Regions from separate parts of the Microbacterium sp. NPDC059771 genome, predicted to be linked through region 1. Evidence: riboswitches for the same ligand, from Rfam matches in the RefSeq annotation. Region 1 holds a riboswitch; the other holds the start of a gene.

Evidence for each region. Region 1 has a riboswitch for thiamine pyrophosphate ahead of ACFV3I_RS14040 (ECF transporter S component). Riboswitches for the same ligand answer to the same signal wherever they lie in the genome.
Region 2: another riboswitch for thiamine pyrophosphate. It lies ahead of thiM (hydroxyethylthiazole kinase); the one in region 1 lies ahead of ACFV3I_RS14040 (ECF transporter S component).

Annotation. Positions count from the first base shown of each region.
Region 1 covers NZ_JBHWHK010000002.1:59,714-67,267, forward strand. The annotation lists gene ACFV3I_RS14025 (ABC transporter ATP-binding protein) at 1-818, shown strand, start outside; gene ACFV3I_RS14030 (ABC transporter ATP-binding protein) at 815-3,076, shown strand; gene ACFV3I_RS14035 (D-alanyl-D-alanine carboxypeptidase) at 3,174-5,057, opposite strand; TPP riboswitch at 5,138-5,247, shown strand; gene ACFV3I_RS14040 (ECF transporter S component) at 5,240-5,884, shown strand; gene ACFV3I_RS14045 (ABC transporter ATP-binding protein) at 5,884-7,341, shown strand; gene ACFV3I_RS14050 (energy-coupling factor transporter transmembrane component T) at 7,338-7,554, shown strand, end outside.
Region 2 covers NZ_JBHWHK010000003.1:228,909-236,462, forward strand. The annotation lists gene pheT (phenylalanine--tRNA ligase subunit beta) at 1-2,168, shown strand, start outside; gene ACFV3I_RS18450 (NAD-dependent epimerase/dehydratase family protein) at 2,250-3,239, shown strand; TPP riboswitch at 3,247-3,340, shown strand; gene thiM (hydroxyethylthiazole kinase) at 3,331-4,179, shown strand; gene ACFV3I_RS18460 (bifunctional hydroxymethylpyrimidine kinase/phosphomethylpyrimidine kinase) at 4,176-6,326, shown strand; gene argC (N-acetyl-gamma-glutamyl-phosphate reductase) at 6,566-7,554, shown strand, end outside.

The sequences.
Region 1 (7,554 bases):
CGGCCGAGCGCATCGGCGAGGTGCTCAACACCGAGTCGACCATGACGCGCCCCGCGAACGGCGTCACCGAGTTCCCGACGCCGGGTGCGGTCGCGTTCGACGACGTCGCCTTCACCTACCCGGGCGCCGACGCGCCCGTGCTGACCGGCATCAGCTTCGCGGCGCAGCCGGGTGAGACGGTCGCGATCGTGGGTTCCACGGGTGCGGGCAAGACCACGCTGGTCTCTCTCATCCCGCGTCTGTTCGACGTCTCGAGCGGCTCGGTGCACGTGGGCGGCACCGACGTGCGCGAGGCCGACGTGGAGGCGCTGTGGGACAGCATCGGTCTGGTGCCGCAGCGTCCGTTCCTCTTCACCGGCACCGTCGCGTCGAACCTGCGCTACGGCCGGGAGGACGCGACCGATGAGGAGCTGTGGCACGCGCTCGAGATCGCCCAGGGGCGTGACTTCGTGGAGGAGATGCCCGACGGGCTCGAGTCCCGCATCGCCCAGGGCGGCACGAACGTGTCGGGCGGCCAGCGCCAGCGCCTCGCGATCGCGCGGGCCATCGTGCACCAGCCGAAGGTGCTCGTGTTCGACGACTCCTTCTCGGCGCTCGACCTGACCACGGACGCGCGACTGCGGCAGGCGCTGTGGCGCGAGCTGCCGCACGTCACGAAGATCGTGGTCGCCCAGCGTGTCTCCACCATCACCGACGCCGACCGCATCGTGGTGCTCGAGGGCGGCACGATGGTGGGCGTCGGCACGCACGAGGAGCTGCTGGAGACCAGCGGCACCTATCGAGAGATCGTCGAGTCGCAGCTGGGGGTGGACGCATGAGCGCGCAGGACGACAAGCGCACCGCCGCGCCGAAGCGCGGACGGGGGAAGGCCCCGGTGCAGACCGAGGAGCGCGAGCTCACGGCGGAAGAGCAGTACGAGGCCGAGCTCGCGGAGCAGGCACGGCAGAACGGCGGCGGCTGGGACAGCGTCGCGCCGGGCAAGGCCGACAACTTCGGCCCGAGCTTCGCCCGCATGATCGGACTGCTCAAGCCCTCGGCCGTGTGGTTCGTGTTCGTGTCGATCCTCGGAGCCCTGGGCGTCGTGCTGACGGTCGCAGCTCCCAAGGTCCTGGCCGAGGCGACCAACATCGTCTACCGCGGCTTCATCTCCATCCAGCTCGGCCAGCCGAACGGCGACTTCCCCGGGTTCCCCGCCGGAACGTCGCAGGACGTGGTGGTCGATGCGCTGCGCGGAGCGGGACAGGACGACTTCGCCAACCAGGTCGGCGCCCTCGGCGACTTCCGGGTCGGCGACGGCATCGACTTCGATGCTCTGCGCTGGGTCATCGCCGCCGTCCTCGCGATCTACGTGGTGGCCGCGTTCCTGAGCTGGCTGCAGGGATACGTGATCAACGTCATCATGGTGCGCACCATGTGGCGTCTCCGCGAGGCCGTCGAGGCGAAGATCAACCGGCTGCCGCTGTCGTACTTCGACAGGGTGCAGCGCGGCGAGCTGATCTCCCGCGTCACGAACGACATCGACAACATCACCCAGACGATGCAGCAGTCCCTCTCCGGGGCCCTGACCGCCGTGCTCACCGTGGTCGGCGTGCTGGTGATGATGTTCTCGATCTCGTGGCAGCTGGCACTGGTGGCCCTGGTCGCGCTGCCGCTCATGGGCGTGATCTTCGGCGTCATCGGCCCGCGCTCGCAGAAGGCCTTCGGCACCCAGTGGCGCAAGGTCGGCCGTCTCAACGCCCGCGTCGAGGAGGCCTTCTCCGGGCACGCGCTCGTGAAGGTGTTCGGTCGGGAGCAGGACGCGCTCGACAAGTTCAAGGCCGAGAACGAGGAGCTGTTCCAGGCGAGCTTCAAGGCGCAGTTCCTGTCGGGCATCATCATGCCCGCCATGACCTTCGTCGGCAGCCTCACCTACGTCGGCATCGCGGTGCTCGGCGGCCTCATGGTCGCGAGCGGGCAGCTGCGCCTCGGCGACGTGCAGGCGTTCATCCAGTACTCGCAGCAGTTCACGCAGCCGCTGTCGGAGCTGGGCGGCATGGCAGCGGTCGTGCAGTCCGGCACGGCGTCGGCCGAGCGGGTGTTCGACCTGCTCGACGCCGACGAGCAGGAGCCCGACGAGGCCGACGCCCCGCCGCTCGGCGACGGCAAGGGCGTGATCGAGTTCGAGAACGTGTCCTTCTCCTACACGCCGGAGCGACCGCTGATCACCGACCTGTCGTTCCGGGTGGAGCCGGGCCAGACGGTCGCGATCGTCGGGCCGACCGGCGCGGGCAAGACCACGCTGGTCAACCTGATCATGCGGTTCTACGAGCTCAGCGGCGGGCGCATCACGCTCGACGGTCAGGACATCTCGCAGATCACGCGCGACGACCTGCGCTCGCGCACCGGCATGGTGCTGCAGGACCCGTGGCTGTTCGCCGGGAGCATCCGCGAGAACATCCGCTACGGTCGCTCGACCGCGACCGACGAGGAAGTGCTCACCGCCGCCAAGGCCACGTACGTCGACCGGTTCGTGCACGCCCTCCCCGAGGGCTACGACACCGTGCTCGACGAGGATGCGTCCAACGTGTCGGCCGGTGAGCGGCAGCTGATCACAATCGCGCGCGCGTTCGTCGCCCAGCCGTCGATCCTCATCCTGGATGAGGCCACCTCGGCCGTCGACACCCGCACCGAGCTGCTGCTGCAGCACGCGATGGCCGCGCTCCGCCAGGGGCGCACGTCGTTCGTGATCGCGCACCGCCTGTCCACCATCCGCGACGCCGACCTCATCCTCGTGATGGAGCACGGCGACATCGTGGAGAAGGGCACGCACGACGAGCTCATCGCCGCGCAGGGCGCCTACTGGCGGCTTTACCAGTCGCAGTTCGAGCAGGCCGCGACCGACCTCGACGCGGAGGAGGCCCTCACGGGCTCCACGCCCGTGGTCGTCACGGGGGAGGCCGCCGACGAGACGGCACGGGAGCAGGCCGACGACGCGATCGCCGGAGCCTCGGTCGGGGCGAACGTCCCGGCCGCGGAGGCCGCGGCCGCACGAGCTCTGCTCGATGACGGCGCCGAGGGCGCGGGGCCCCGCGACTGACGCCTCGGCGGTCCCGCACCAACGACACGACGCCCCGCTCCGGATCCTCGGAGCGGGGCGTCGTCGTCTGCGCGGCCGGTGAACGGCGGCGCCTGGCTCAGTCGGTGTGGACGGTGATGCCCAGCAGATCGAGCGGGTGCGTCAGGCGCCACCAGGGACTGGGGCCCTCCACGTCTTCGCGCAGCACGAGGGCCGTGTCCGCCGTGTCGAGCGGCCCGGTGGTGGTCAGCGTGCCCACGCGGTCGTCGGCCTCTCGTCGCTCGCCCAGGTCGAACGCGGCGGTCGCGGTCGCGGCGGCACCGTTCCACAGCACGACGTCCGCGTCCTCCGCGGTGACCACATCCACCTCCTCGCCCCACATCGTGGTGACGCGACCGACCACCGTGCCCGCGGCGACGGCCGGTTCCTCCGTCTGCAGCTCCGCCTCCGCCTGACTGAACAGCGCGCGGGTGGCCGCGAGCCGCGACTCGTCGTCGGCCTGATCCAGCACTGCCGCGAACAGCCGCACGGTCGTGTCGCCCACCTCCACATCCTTCGCGGTGAGGAGGTTCCACCCGACCAGGGTCCCGGTCTTGATGCCGACGACGCCCGGATCGGCCAGCATGCCGTTGGTGTTCACGACCGTCCCCGCGCCCGGAAGCTCGACCGAGGCGGTGCCGACGATCTCCGCGAACACCGGGTTGCGCATCGCCAGCTCGCCCAGCGCGATCAGCGCCTCCGGCGTCGCGACGTTGCGCTCATCGAAACCCGACGGCGTCACCACCGTGATCCCGGTCAGACCACGCTCGCTCAGCCACTCCTCGGCCGCCCTGGCGAACTCGGAGTTCGACCCCCAGATCTCCGAGGCCAGCCGATCGATGTAGTTGTTCGCCGAGCCGAGCAGCGTGCCCTGCAACAGCTGATACTCCGTGAGCACACCGTTGACCGGGACGTCGAGCGCCGACTGATCCTGGCGTCGATAGTCCCAGTAGCGCACGCTGTCGCCGCGGGTGAAACGGAACTCCGGTCCCTGCTCACCCGGCGCGAGCGGCATCCGATCCAGCACCATCAGGCTGCTGACGACCTTCGTGATGCTCGCGATGCTCACCGCATCCGGGATCGACGCCGACGTGGTCATGCCGGCAACCCCCACGGCCGCGCTGCCCTCCGCAGGCCACGTGAGCTCGGCGGCCGTGGCGGGCGTCGTCTCGAACTGCACCGCCTCCACCGCCGGGGGCACCTCGTGCAGCGGCCACAGCAGCGTCGTGCCCGAATAGGCCAGGACGAGCCCGGCCAGCACCCCCAACGGCACCAGCAGGCCGGGGCGCGCGATGGCCGGACGCAACCGGGCCCCGCGGAACAGCCCCTCGGCGGTCTGCGCCTCCGGCTCGGCATCGAGCGAGACGGCGGGAGCGTGGGCCGCGACATCGGCCGGATCCACCCAGGTCAGCGCGGTCGCCGGGGTCGCGTCGTCCGCCCACTGCGCGGCCGTACCGGACAGGAGGGCGACCGCTGCATCGTCGTCTTCGGCCGGGGGAGCCGGCTCCGAGACCCTCGCGCGGAACGGCGGCTTGGTCAGCGGCGGCGTCGCTGCCGTGATCGTCGAGGACGCGGAGTCCGCGGCGGGCGGGGCCGACGCGACGGACGCGATCGCGGGATCAGCGGAGGGGGAGGTCTCGGCCGCGGGGCGGTCCGTGCTCCCGTCCGCGTCGCCTCCGGTGGCGACGCCGTTCGCGGAGGCATCGGTCGCGGTCGCGGTGCGCGCACGGTCGCCGAACAGCGCGCCGAGACCGGAGGTCGACACGGCGGAGGCGGCGGGAACCCGCGCCGGGGGTCGCGCGGCGTCGTCGCCCGCGTCATCGCTCCCGGTCGGTGGGGTGGTGGTCACCCGCGCCCGCGAGCGCAGCGCGGACGTGGGGGCGTCGTCGGAGGGGGCAGCAGTCGGAGCGGGGCCGTTGCCGCCGATGCCCGTCGCCTCGCCGGCGGGATCGGATGCGGTCACCCGCTTACGGTACCGAATCCGGCCGGGAATCGGCCGCGCCGGGGCGGCGACGCGCCAACCGGCGGACCGGGTAGGATCGTCAGCACAACCACGGGAGTCCGGCGAGCCGGGCTGAGAGGGAGCGAATCGCGCTTCGACCGTCGAACCTGATCTGGGTCATGCCAGCGCAGGGAGGAGTTCCTATGAGTACGTCCACGTCCACGTCCGCATCCGCGAAGACCTCGACGGCGGCCGCGCCGCGCAGCTACCTGCGCTGGCGCATCGTCGACATCGTCGTCGCCAGTGTCCTCGGTGTCGCCGCCGGCCTGATCTTCCTCGCCTGGAACGTCGGCTACCTCGGCCCCAAGGCCCTCCTCGAACCGCTGCTCCCCGGGCTGCAGGGCCTGCTCGACGGCCCCTGGCTGTTCGCGGGCGTGCTCGGCGGACTCATCATCCGCAAGGCCGGAGCCGCGATCTACGTCGAACTGCTCGCCGCCGTCGTCTCGGCGCTCATCGGCAACCAGTGGGGCGGCTTCCTCACCCTGGAGGCCGGGCTCGTGCAGGGGCTCGGCGCCGAGCTCGTCTTCCTGCTGTTCTTCTACCGTCGCTGGTCGCTGCCCGTCGCGATCCTCGCCGGTGCGGGCGCCGCGCTCGCGGGCGGCATCAACAACCTCGTGCTCTGGTACGCCGGATCCGGCCCGGCGTTCACGACGATCTACCTGCTCAGCACCGTCGTCTCCGGCGCGGTGATCGCGGGGGCGCTGTCGTGGGTTCTGGCCAGGGGCATCGCGGCGACCGGCGCGCTCGACCGGTTCGGCTCCGGCCGCGAGGCGCGCGTCCGCGTCTGATGGGGGCCGAGCAGGCCACCCCCGCCGCCGTCGAGGCCCGAGGGTGGGGGTGGCGTCACGCGAGTCGCCTCGCCTGGGCCCTGCGCGACGTGTCGTTCCGCATCGAGCCGGGCGAGCGCGTGCTCGTGCTCGGCGCATCCGGCGCGGGCAAGTCGACGCTGCTGCACGGGCTCGCCGGTGTGCTGGGCGGCGAGGAGGAGGGCGAGAGCGAGGGCCGGCTGCTCGTCGACGGCGCCGCGGCGACCGCCACCCGGGGTCGCGCGGGACTGGTGCTGCAAGACCCCGACTCGCAGGTGATCCTGGCACGCGTGGGCGACGACGTCGCCTTCGGCTGCGAGAACCTGGGCATCCCGCGCGCCGAGATCTGGCCGCGCGTCACCGCCGCCCTGGAGGCCGTGGGGCTCGACGTGCCGCTCGACCACCCCACCAAGGCGCTGTCGGGCGGGCAGAAGCAGCGCCTCGCGCTCGCGGGACTCCTCGCCATGCGCCCCGGACTGCTGCTGCTCGACGAGCCCACCGCGAACCTCGACCCGCACGGGGTGGCGGAGGTGCGCGACGCGGTGTCGCGCCTGCTCGACACCCACCCCGCCACGCTCGTGGTCGTGGAGCACCGGCTCGACGTGTGGCTGCCCCTCATGACCCGCGTGATCGTGATCGGCGAGGGCGGCGTGGTCGCCGACGGCCCCCCGCACGAGGTGCTCGGGGCTCAGGGGCAGCGGCTCGCCGACGACGGGGTGTGGGTCCCCGGGTATCCGCCCGCGTTCCCGCCGCCGCCGCGCACGGCCCCCCGCGAGGTGCTGCTCTCGGCGCGCGGGCTCGCGGTCGCCCGGGTGAAGGGTCGCCCGGTCGCCACGGGCATCGACCTCGACGTCCACGCGGGAGAGGCCGTCGCGGTCACCGGGCCCAACGGCGCCGGCAAGTCGACGCTCGGCCTCACGCTCGCGGGACTCCTTCCGCCCGCGGGGGGAGCAGTGGTCGCCGCGCCCGAGCTCGCGGACGGCGCCGACCCCGCGCCCATCCGGTGGAGCTCGCGCGACCTGCTCACCCGCGTCGGCATGGTGTTCCAGGAGCCGGAGCATCAGCTGCTCGCCACGACCGTGCGCGACGAGCTCGCCGTCGGCCCCCGCGCGCTCGGCCTCCCCGAGGACGAGATCGCCGCGCGCACCGACGAGCTCCTCTCCCGCCTGCGCCTCGACCGTCTCGCGGCCGCGAACCCGTACACGCTGTCCGGCGGGGAGAAGCGGCGCCTCACGGTCGCGGCCGCGATCGCCACACGCCCCCGGTTGCTCGTGCTGGACGAGCCCACGTTCGGGCAGGACGCGCGTACGTGGGCGGAGCTGGTCGCGCTGCTCGCGGCCTTGCGCGACGAGGGGTCGGCCGTGGTCGCGATCACGCACGACCTCGACGTGGCCAGAGCCCTCCACGCCACCCGGTTCGACCTGGGCGGCATGCCGTGACCCTGCTCGACGCGAAGGCCCGCACCGGCGCGGTGGCCCGCATCAACCCGGTCGCCAAGCTCGGCGTGAGCGCGCTGATCGCCGTGCCGCTCATCCTCACGCTCGACCCGGTCTCGGCCGCGGTGGCCCTGGCGCTCGAGTTCGTGCTGTTCCTGTTCGCGGGCATCGGCTGGCGGGAGTTCTGGGTGCGCACGTGGCCGGTGTGGCTCGCGG
Region 2 (7,554 bases), on a different contig from region 1:
GCAAGACCTACGGGCACGTGTCAGACGGGATGATCGCCTCCGCGCGCGAGCTCGGCCTCGGCGACGAGCACAACGGCATCGTCGTGCTGTCCGACCTCGGCATCGATGCCCCGGTGGGCACCGACGCCATCGCGCTGCTCGGCCTCGACGACGTCGCGGTGGAGATCAACGTGACGCCCGATCGCGGCTACGCCTTCTCGGTCCGCGGTGTCGCCCGCGAGTACGCCCACGCCACGGGCGCGACCTTCCGCGACCCCGCGGAGCGCGACTTCGCCGAGCTGCAGCCCGGCTCCGGTCACACGACCGTCGTCGACGACCGGGCCCCGGTGCGCGGCAACGTCGGTGCAAGCGAGTTCGTCACGCGCGTCGTGCGGGACGTGGACCCGTCGCGCCCGACGCCGCCGTGGATGATCGCCCGGCTGAGCCTCGCCGGCATGCGGTCGCTGGGCGTGCTGATCGACATCACGAACTATGTGATGCTCGAGCTCGGGCAGCCGCTGCACGGCTACGACCTGGACAAGCTCGCGGGCGGCATCACGGTCCGTCGCGCGACGCCGGGCGAGAAGATGACCACGCTCGACGGCGTGGAGCGTGCGCTGCACGAGGAGGACCTGCTCATCACGGACGAGTCCGGACCCATCGGCCTCGCCGGTGTCATGGGCGGCGGCACGACCGAGATGAGCGACACCACGCGCAACGTGCTGATCGAGGCGGCGACGTTCGACCCCACGACCATCGCCAGGACGGCCCGTCGCCACAAGCTGCCCAGTGAGGCGTCCAAGCGCTTCGAGCGGGGCGTCGACCCGCTGATCCCCTTCGTGGCGGCGCGTCGGGCGGCCGACCTCATGGTCGATCTCGCCGGCGGAACGCTCACCGACGAGGGCGGCGCGCTGTTCGCCGAGGTGTTCGTGGAGGACATCGCGCTGCCGGCCGGCTTCGTGCAGGGGCTCATCGGCGTGGACTACACCGACGACGAGATCACGGGCGCCCTCACGACGATCGGCGCCGAGGTGACGGAGGCGGAAGCCGGCTGGACCGTGATCCCGCCCACCTGGCGACCCGACCTCACCGACAAGTGGACGCTCGCGGAGGAGGTCGCCCGCATCCACGGGCTCGACCGCATCCCCGCGGTCTTGCCGACGCCGCCGTCCGGTCGCGGCCTCACCGCCCACCAGCAGGGTCGTCGCCGCGTGGCGAACGCGCTCGCGGCGGCGGGCTTCGTCGAGACGCCGGCCTTCCCGTTCACGACCGAGGCGCAGAACGACCTGCACGGTTCCGCGTCGGGAGAGCACCTGCCGAGCATCCGCCTGGCGAACCCGCTCGACGGGCAGGCCCCGTACCTGCGCCGCTCGCTGATCCCGGGGCTGCTGCAGACCGCGCACCGCAACATCGCCCGCGGCATGACCGACCTGGCCCTCTTCGAGACGGGCCTCGTGTTCCTGCCGGAGCCGGGCGTCGAGTACGGAACCGACGAGGTGCCGCCGCTCGGCGTGCGCCCCTCCGACGAGACGCTCGCCGCGCTCGACGCGTCCATCCCGCCCCAGGAGCGCCACATCGCGGTGCTCCTCACCGGCAACGTGTCGCCGCGTCAGCCGGGTCGTCCCGCCGAGGCGTCGGGGCTGGTCGAGGCGCTCGACGCCGTGCGCGTGATCGCTGCCGCCGCGGGCATCGACATCGACGTGCGACAGGCGCAGCGCGCCGCGCTGCATCCCGGCCGCACCGGGGCGCTCGTCGCGGCCGGCGAGGAGGTCGGCTACGTCGGGGAGCTGCACCCCTCGGTGGCGGAGGACGCCGACCTGCCCGGTCGCGCCACCGTGCTCGAGCTCGACCTCGACCGCATCCTCACCCTCGCGGGGACGCGGATCGTGGCGGCCTCGCTGTCGACGTTCCCCGCGGCCACGCAGGACGTGTCGCTGACCGTGGCCGCCGATGTGCCGGCGGGCGAGGTGCGGGCGGCGCTCGCCGAGGGGGCGGGCGCGCTGCTGGAGTCGGTGCGACTGGTCGACGACTACCGCGGTGAGGGCGTGTCCGAGGGAGCCAAGAGCCTGACGTTCGCGCTGCGTTTCCGCGCCGACGACCGGACGCTCACCGCTGCGGAGGCGACCGACGCCAAGCTGGCGGGTGTCGCGGTCGCGGCGGAGCGATTCGGCGCCGCACTGCGCGACTGATCGACCCCGTCGCGAAGGCCTTCCGCTCTGCCCTGAGCGGAAGGCCTTCCGCGTTTCCCCGGATGCTGCTGGCATGGGCACATGACGGATGTGCTGATCCTGGGCGGGACGGGCTGGCTCTCGGGGCGGATCGCCCACGGCTGGCTGGAGGCGGGCGCGGACGTGACCTGCCTCGCGCGCGGGGGGCGTGCCGCTCCCGACGGGGCGGCGCTGATCGTCGCCGACCGGGACGCACCGGACGCCTATGCGGAGGTCGCCCGCCGCGAGTGGGATCACGTCGTGGACGTCTCCTCACGGGCGGCACACGTCGCGGAGGCCGTCGCGGCCCTCGGCGATCGTGCGGCGCAGTGGACGTACGTGTCGTCGATGTCGGTGTACGCCGATGACATGACCGCGGGCGCCGACGAGTCCGCGCCGCGTCACGCGCCCGCGCGCGACGGCCAGGGGGAGGACGACTACGCGGCCCAGAAGGTCGCGGCGGAAGACGCCGTCGCGGCCCTCGGCGCACGCGCGCTCGTCGCGCGTCCCGGGCTGATCGTGGGCGACGGAGACCCCAGCGATCGCTTCGGCTACTGGGCCGCCGCCTTTCTCCGCGCGGCCGACGGTCCGGTGCTCCTGCCGCCCCTCGACGGGAAGACCGCGCAGGTGATCGATGTGGACGATCTGGCGGCGTTCCTCGTGACGGCGTCTCCCGGTTCTCCCGTGAATGCGATCGGCGACGCGCGTCCGCTCGGGGAGGTGCTGGACGCCGTGCGTCGTGCCGCGGGTCACGAGGGGGCGACGGTGATCGCCGACGCGGATCGGCTGGTGGCCCAGGGCGTGGAGTACTGGATGGGCCCGCATTCGCTCCCGCTCTGGTTGCCCGAGGAGATGACCGGATTCATGACGCGGTCGAACGCCGCCTATCGGGCGCGCGGCGGGGCGCTGCGTCCGCTGGCCGACACGATCGCGCGCGTGATCGACGACGAGCGCGCACGCGGCGTCGACCGGGAGCGGAGGGCGGGGCTGACCCGCGCCGAGGAGCTGCGGATCCTCGCGGCCGTCACGGAGGGACCCGCCGGAGCTCGCTAGACTGCGAGGCAGTGACACGGGGTGCCGCATCCGCGGCTGAGATCACACCCGTCGAACCTGATCTAGTTCGTACTAGCGAAGGGATGTCGCGATGAGCGATCTTCTGCGTCCTGTTTCCACCCCCGACCTCGCCGCCTCGGCGGGAAGACTGCGGGAGGCGCTGCGGCAGTCGCCTCCGTTGACGCACTGCGTCACCAACGCGGTCGTCACGGGCTTCACCGCCAACGTGCTGCTCGCCCTGGGCGCCGCGCCCGCGATGGTCGACATCGTCGGCGAGGCCGAGATGTTCGCCGGTGTGGCCTCCGGTCTGCTGATCAACCTGGGCACGCCGACGCCCGAGCAGCGCGCCGCGAGCGTGGAGGCCGTGACGGGAGCCGCGGCGTCCGGCACCCCGTGGGTGCTCGACCCGGTCGCGATCGGCGTGCTGCCGGTGCGCACGACCCTCGCGCATGAGCTCGCGGCGCGGCGTCCGACCGCGATCCGCGGCAATGCGTCCGAGATCCTCGCCCTGGCAGGCCACACGGCCGGCGGTCGCGGCGTCGACGCGACCGACGGCACCGAAGCCGCTGCCGGGGCGGCGCAGGAGCTCGCCCGCACCACGGGAGCCGTGGTGGCCGTGTCCGGGCCCGTCGACCTGATCACCGACGGCGATCGCGTCGTGCGCATCGCCAACGGCCACGAACTGCTCACGCGCGTGACGGGTGGCGGCTGTGCTCTGGGCGCCGTGATGGCGGCCTTCCTCGGAACCGCTCGGCAGACGGGAGACGATGCGCTCACGGCGGTCGCCGCGGCGACCCTCGTCTACACCGTGGCGGCCGAGCACGCCGCCCCGGTCGCCGCAGGGCCCGGCACTTTCGCTGTCGCGCTGCTGGACGCGCTCGACGCCGTGACCGCGGATGACGTCGCCGCGGGCGCCCGCGTGTCGGAGGAGACCCGATGAGTGCCGACTTCTCGCTGTATCTCGTCACCGATCCCGGGCTGTGCGGGAAGCGCGGTGTGGTCGAGACCGTGCGCCGCGCGGTCGACGGCGGCGCACGCATCGTGCAGCTGCGCGACAAGAACGCCGCGCACGAGGAGACCGTCGAGCAGCTCATCGCGCTCTCCGCCGTGATCGACGGGCGGGCGCTGCTGGTGGTCAACGATCGTCTGGACGCCGCTGTCGAGGCGCGGGCGCGCGGCGCGCGGGTCGACGGCGTGCATCTCGGCCAGGCCGATGCGTCGGTGCGGCGTGCGCGAGAGCTGCTCGGTCCGGACGCGCTCATCGGACTCACCGCGAACACCCGTGAACACCTCGATGCCGTGCGCGCACTGCCGCAGGGCACCATCGATTACCTCGGTGTCGGGGTGATCCGCCCCACGAGCACCAAACCGGACCACCCGGAGCCGCTCGGCGTCGAGGGGTTCGCGGCCTTCGCGGCCGAGAGCCCGCTCCCGTGCGTCGCGATCGGCGGGGTCGGCATCGATGACACCGAGGCGCTCCAGGCCGCAGGCGCGGCGGGGCTCGCCGTGGTCTCCGCGCTCTGCGCCGCCGCGGACCCCGCGGAGACGGCCTCCGCGTTCCGTCGTCGTTGGCGGGCGGGGGTCGTGCCGCGTGTGCTCAGCATCGCCGGCAGCGACCCGTCGGGCGGCGCCGGCATCCAGGCCGACCTGAAGGCGATCGCCGCGAACGGCGGATACGGGATGGCGGCGCTCACCGCCCTCACGGCGCAGAACACGCGGGGAGTGCGGGCGGTCCACGTTCCTCCGGCGGATTTCCTCCGCGCGCAGCTGGACGCCGTGTCCGACGACATCGTCATCGACGCCGTGAAGATCGGGATGCTCGCCGACGCCGAGGTCATCCGCACGGTGGCCGACTGGCTCGATGTGCAGCGTCCCCCGGTGGTGGTGCTCGACCCGGTCATGGTGGCGACATCGGGCGACCGTCTGCTCACCCCCGACGCGGAGCGTGAACTGCGGGGGCTGCTGACGCGCGCCACGGTGGTCACGCCGAACCTCGCCGAGCTGGGCGTGCTGGTCGGTCGCCCCGTCACCGACTGGCCGGATGCGCTCGCCGCTGCTGAGGAGCTGTCGGCCGACATCGGCGCCGCGGTGCTCGTGAAGGGCGGGCATCTCACGGGTGACGAGGCGCCGGATGCGCTTGTGGACGCGGACCGCGGCCTGCGGGACGAGTTCCCCGGAGCGCGCATCCCCACCACCAACACGCACGGCACCGGCTGTTCCCTGTCGTCGGCGCTCGCCACCCTGCTCGCCCGCGGTCTCACGCCGTCCGACGCGGTGCATGCCGCGCGCGCCTGGCTGCGAGAGTCGCTGCGGGCGGCGGGTGCGCTCGCCGTGGGGCAGGGACATGGGCCCGTCCATCATTTCGCTGGAATGTGGGACCGCGGCGACCTGGAAACCCGGCAGACGGCGGAGGAGATCGCCGGCGACTGGTGGCAGGACATCGCCGACGTGCGCGACGGGATCGACGCGCTGCCCTTCCTCCGCGGTCTCGCCGACGGCACACTCGCGCGCGAGCCGTTCCTGTTCTACCTCGCGCAGGATGCGCTGTATCTGCGCGAGTACGCGAGGGTGCTCGCGGCCGCGGCGCGGACCGCCCCCACCTCGGCGGAGCAGGCGTTCTGGGCGCACGCGGCGCACGGATCGATCGTGGGGGAGCTGGAGCTGCACGCGTCGTGGCTCACGCCCGAGCGCGGGGTGAGCGCGGAGACGTTCGCGGCGGAACCCGCGCCCGCGACCACCGCGTACCTCGACCATCTGCGATCGGTCGCGTTCGGCGGCGATCATGCCGAGCTCGTCGCCGCCGTGCTGCCGTGCTTCTGGCTGTACACCGATCTGGGCAGGCGGCTGCACGCGGGAGACTTCGGCGCGGAGGCCCGTGATCCCGATCACCCCTATGCCTCGTGGCTGTCGACCTACGCCGATCCGGCGTTCGAGGAGGCGACGGCGCAGGCCATCGCATTCGCGACCGCGGCGGCATCGCGGTCTGACGCCTCCGGACGGGAGCGCATGCGGCGCGCGTTCCGCACCTCGAGCGCACACGAGCTGGCGTTCTTCGCCGCGCCGCTGGAGGCCGCCGCCGTCGGATGACGGTGCGGATTTGCGGTGGCGACGACGGCCGCGCTACTGTCGCGACATGCCTTCGGCCGCCACCGCTCCTTCGACGCTCGCTCCGAGCGTCATCGCTGTGCGCCGACGCCGCGGCCGCCGACTCTAGGCGACCCCGCCCTCCTGCCTGCGCGTGCGCGGCGGTCGAGTGCCGGTGTCGCCGCCTTCGGCCCCGTCCCCGGTCCCGAAATCGTCGAGGACCCGACCGTTAAGGTAGAAGCATGACGTACTCCGTCGCCGTCTCCGGCGCATCGGGCTATGCAGGCGGCGAGATCCTCCGCCTCCTGGCCGCCCACCCCGACATCGAGATCCGCACCGTCACCGCGCACTCGAACGCCGGTCAACCGCTCGTCGACCACCAGCCGCACCTCCGCTCGCTCGCGCATCTCACGCTCCAGGACACGACTCCCGAGATCCTGGCGGGTCACGACATCGTGTTCCTCGCCCTCCCGCACGGTCAGTCGGGGCAGTACACCGACGCGCTCGGCGACGTCCCGCTGGTGATCGACGCGGGTGCCGACCACCGGCTCACCTCGTCGGCCGCCTGGGACGCCTTCTACGGCGGCGCGTTCCATGAGCCGTGGGCGTACGGCGTTCCCGAGCTGCCGGTCGCGGGCGGACGGCAGCGCGACGCGCTGCGCGGGGCGACGCGCATCGCGGCTCCCGGATGCAACGCCTCCACGGTCAGCCTGAGCCTCGCACCGGGTGTCGCCGCCGGAGTGATCGACCCGTCCGACATCGTGTCGGTCCTCGCCGTCGGCCCGTCCGGGGCGGGCAAGAGCCTCAAGCCGAACCTGCTCGCCAGCGAGATCCTCGGCTCGGCCAACCCCTACGCGGTCGGCGGCACCCACCGGCACATCCCGGAGATCCGGCAGGCGCTCGCTGCGGCCCGTCCGGCCGACGCCGACGCCTCGGGCGCCGATATCCGCATCTCGTTCACGCCGGTGCTCGTCCCGATGTCGCGGGGCATCCTCGCCACCTCCACCGCGCCGATCGTCGAGGGCGCGACCGACGCGGAGATCCGCGCGGCCTGGGAGAGCGCGTACGGCGAAGAGACCTTCGTGCAGCTGCTGCCGGAGGGCAGCTTCCCCCGCACCGCCGACGTCCTGGGCGCCAACACCGCCCTGATCGGCCTGGCGATCGACCGCTCCGCCAACCGGGTCACCGTCGTCACCGCCGTCGACAACCTCGTCAAGGGCACGGCCGGTGC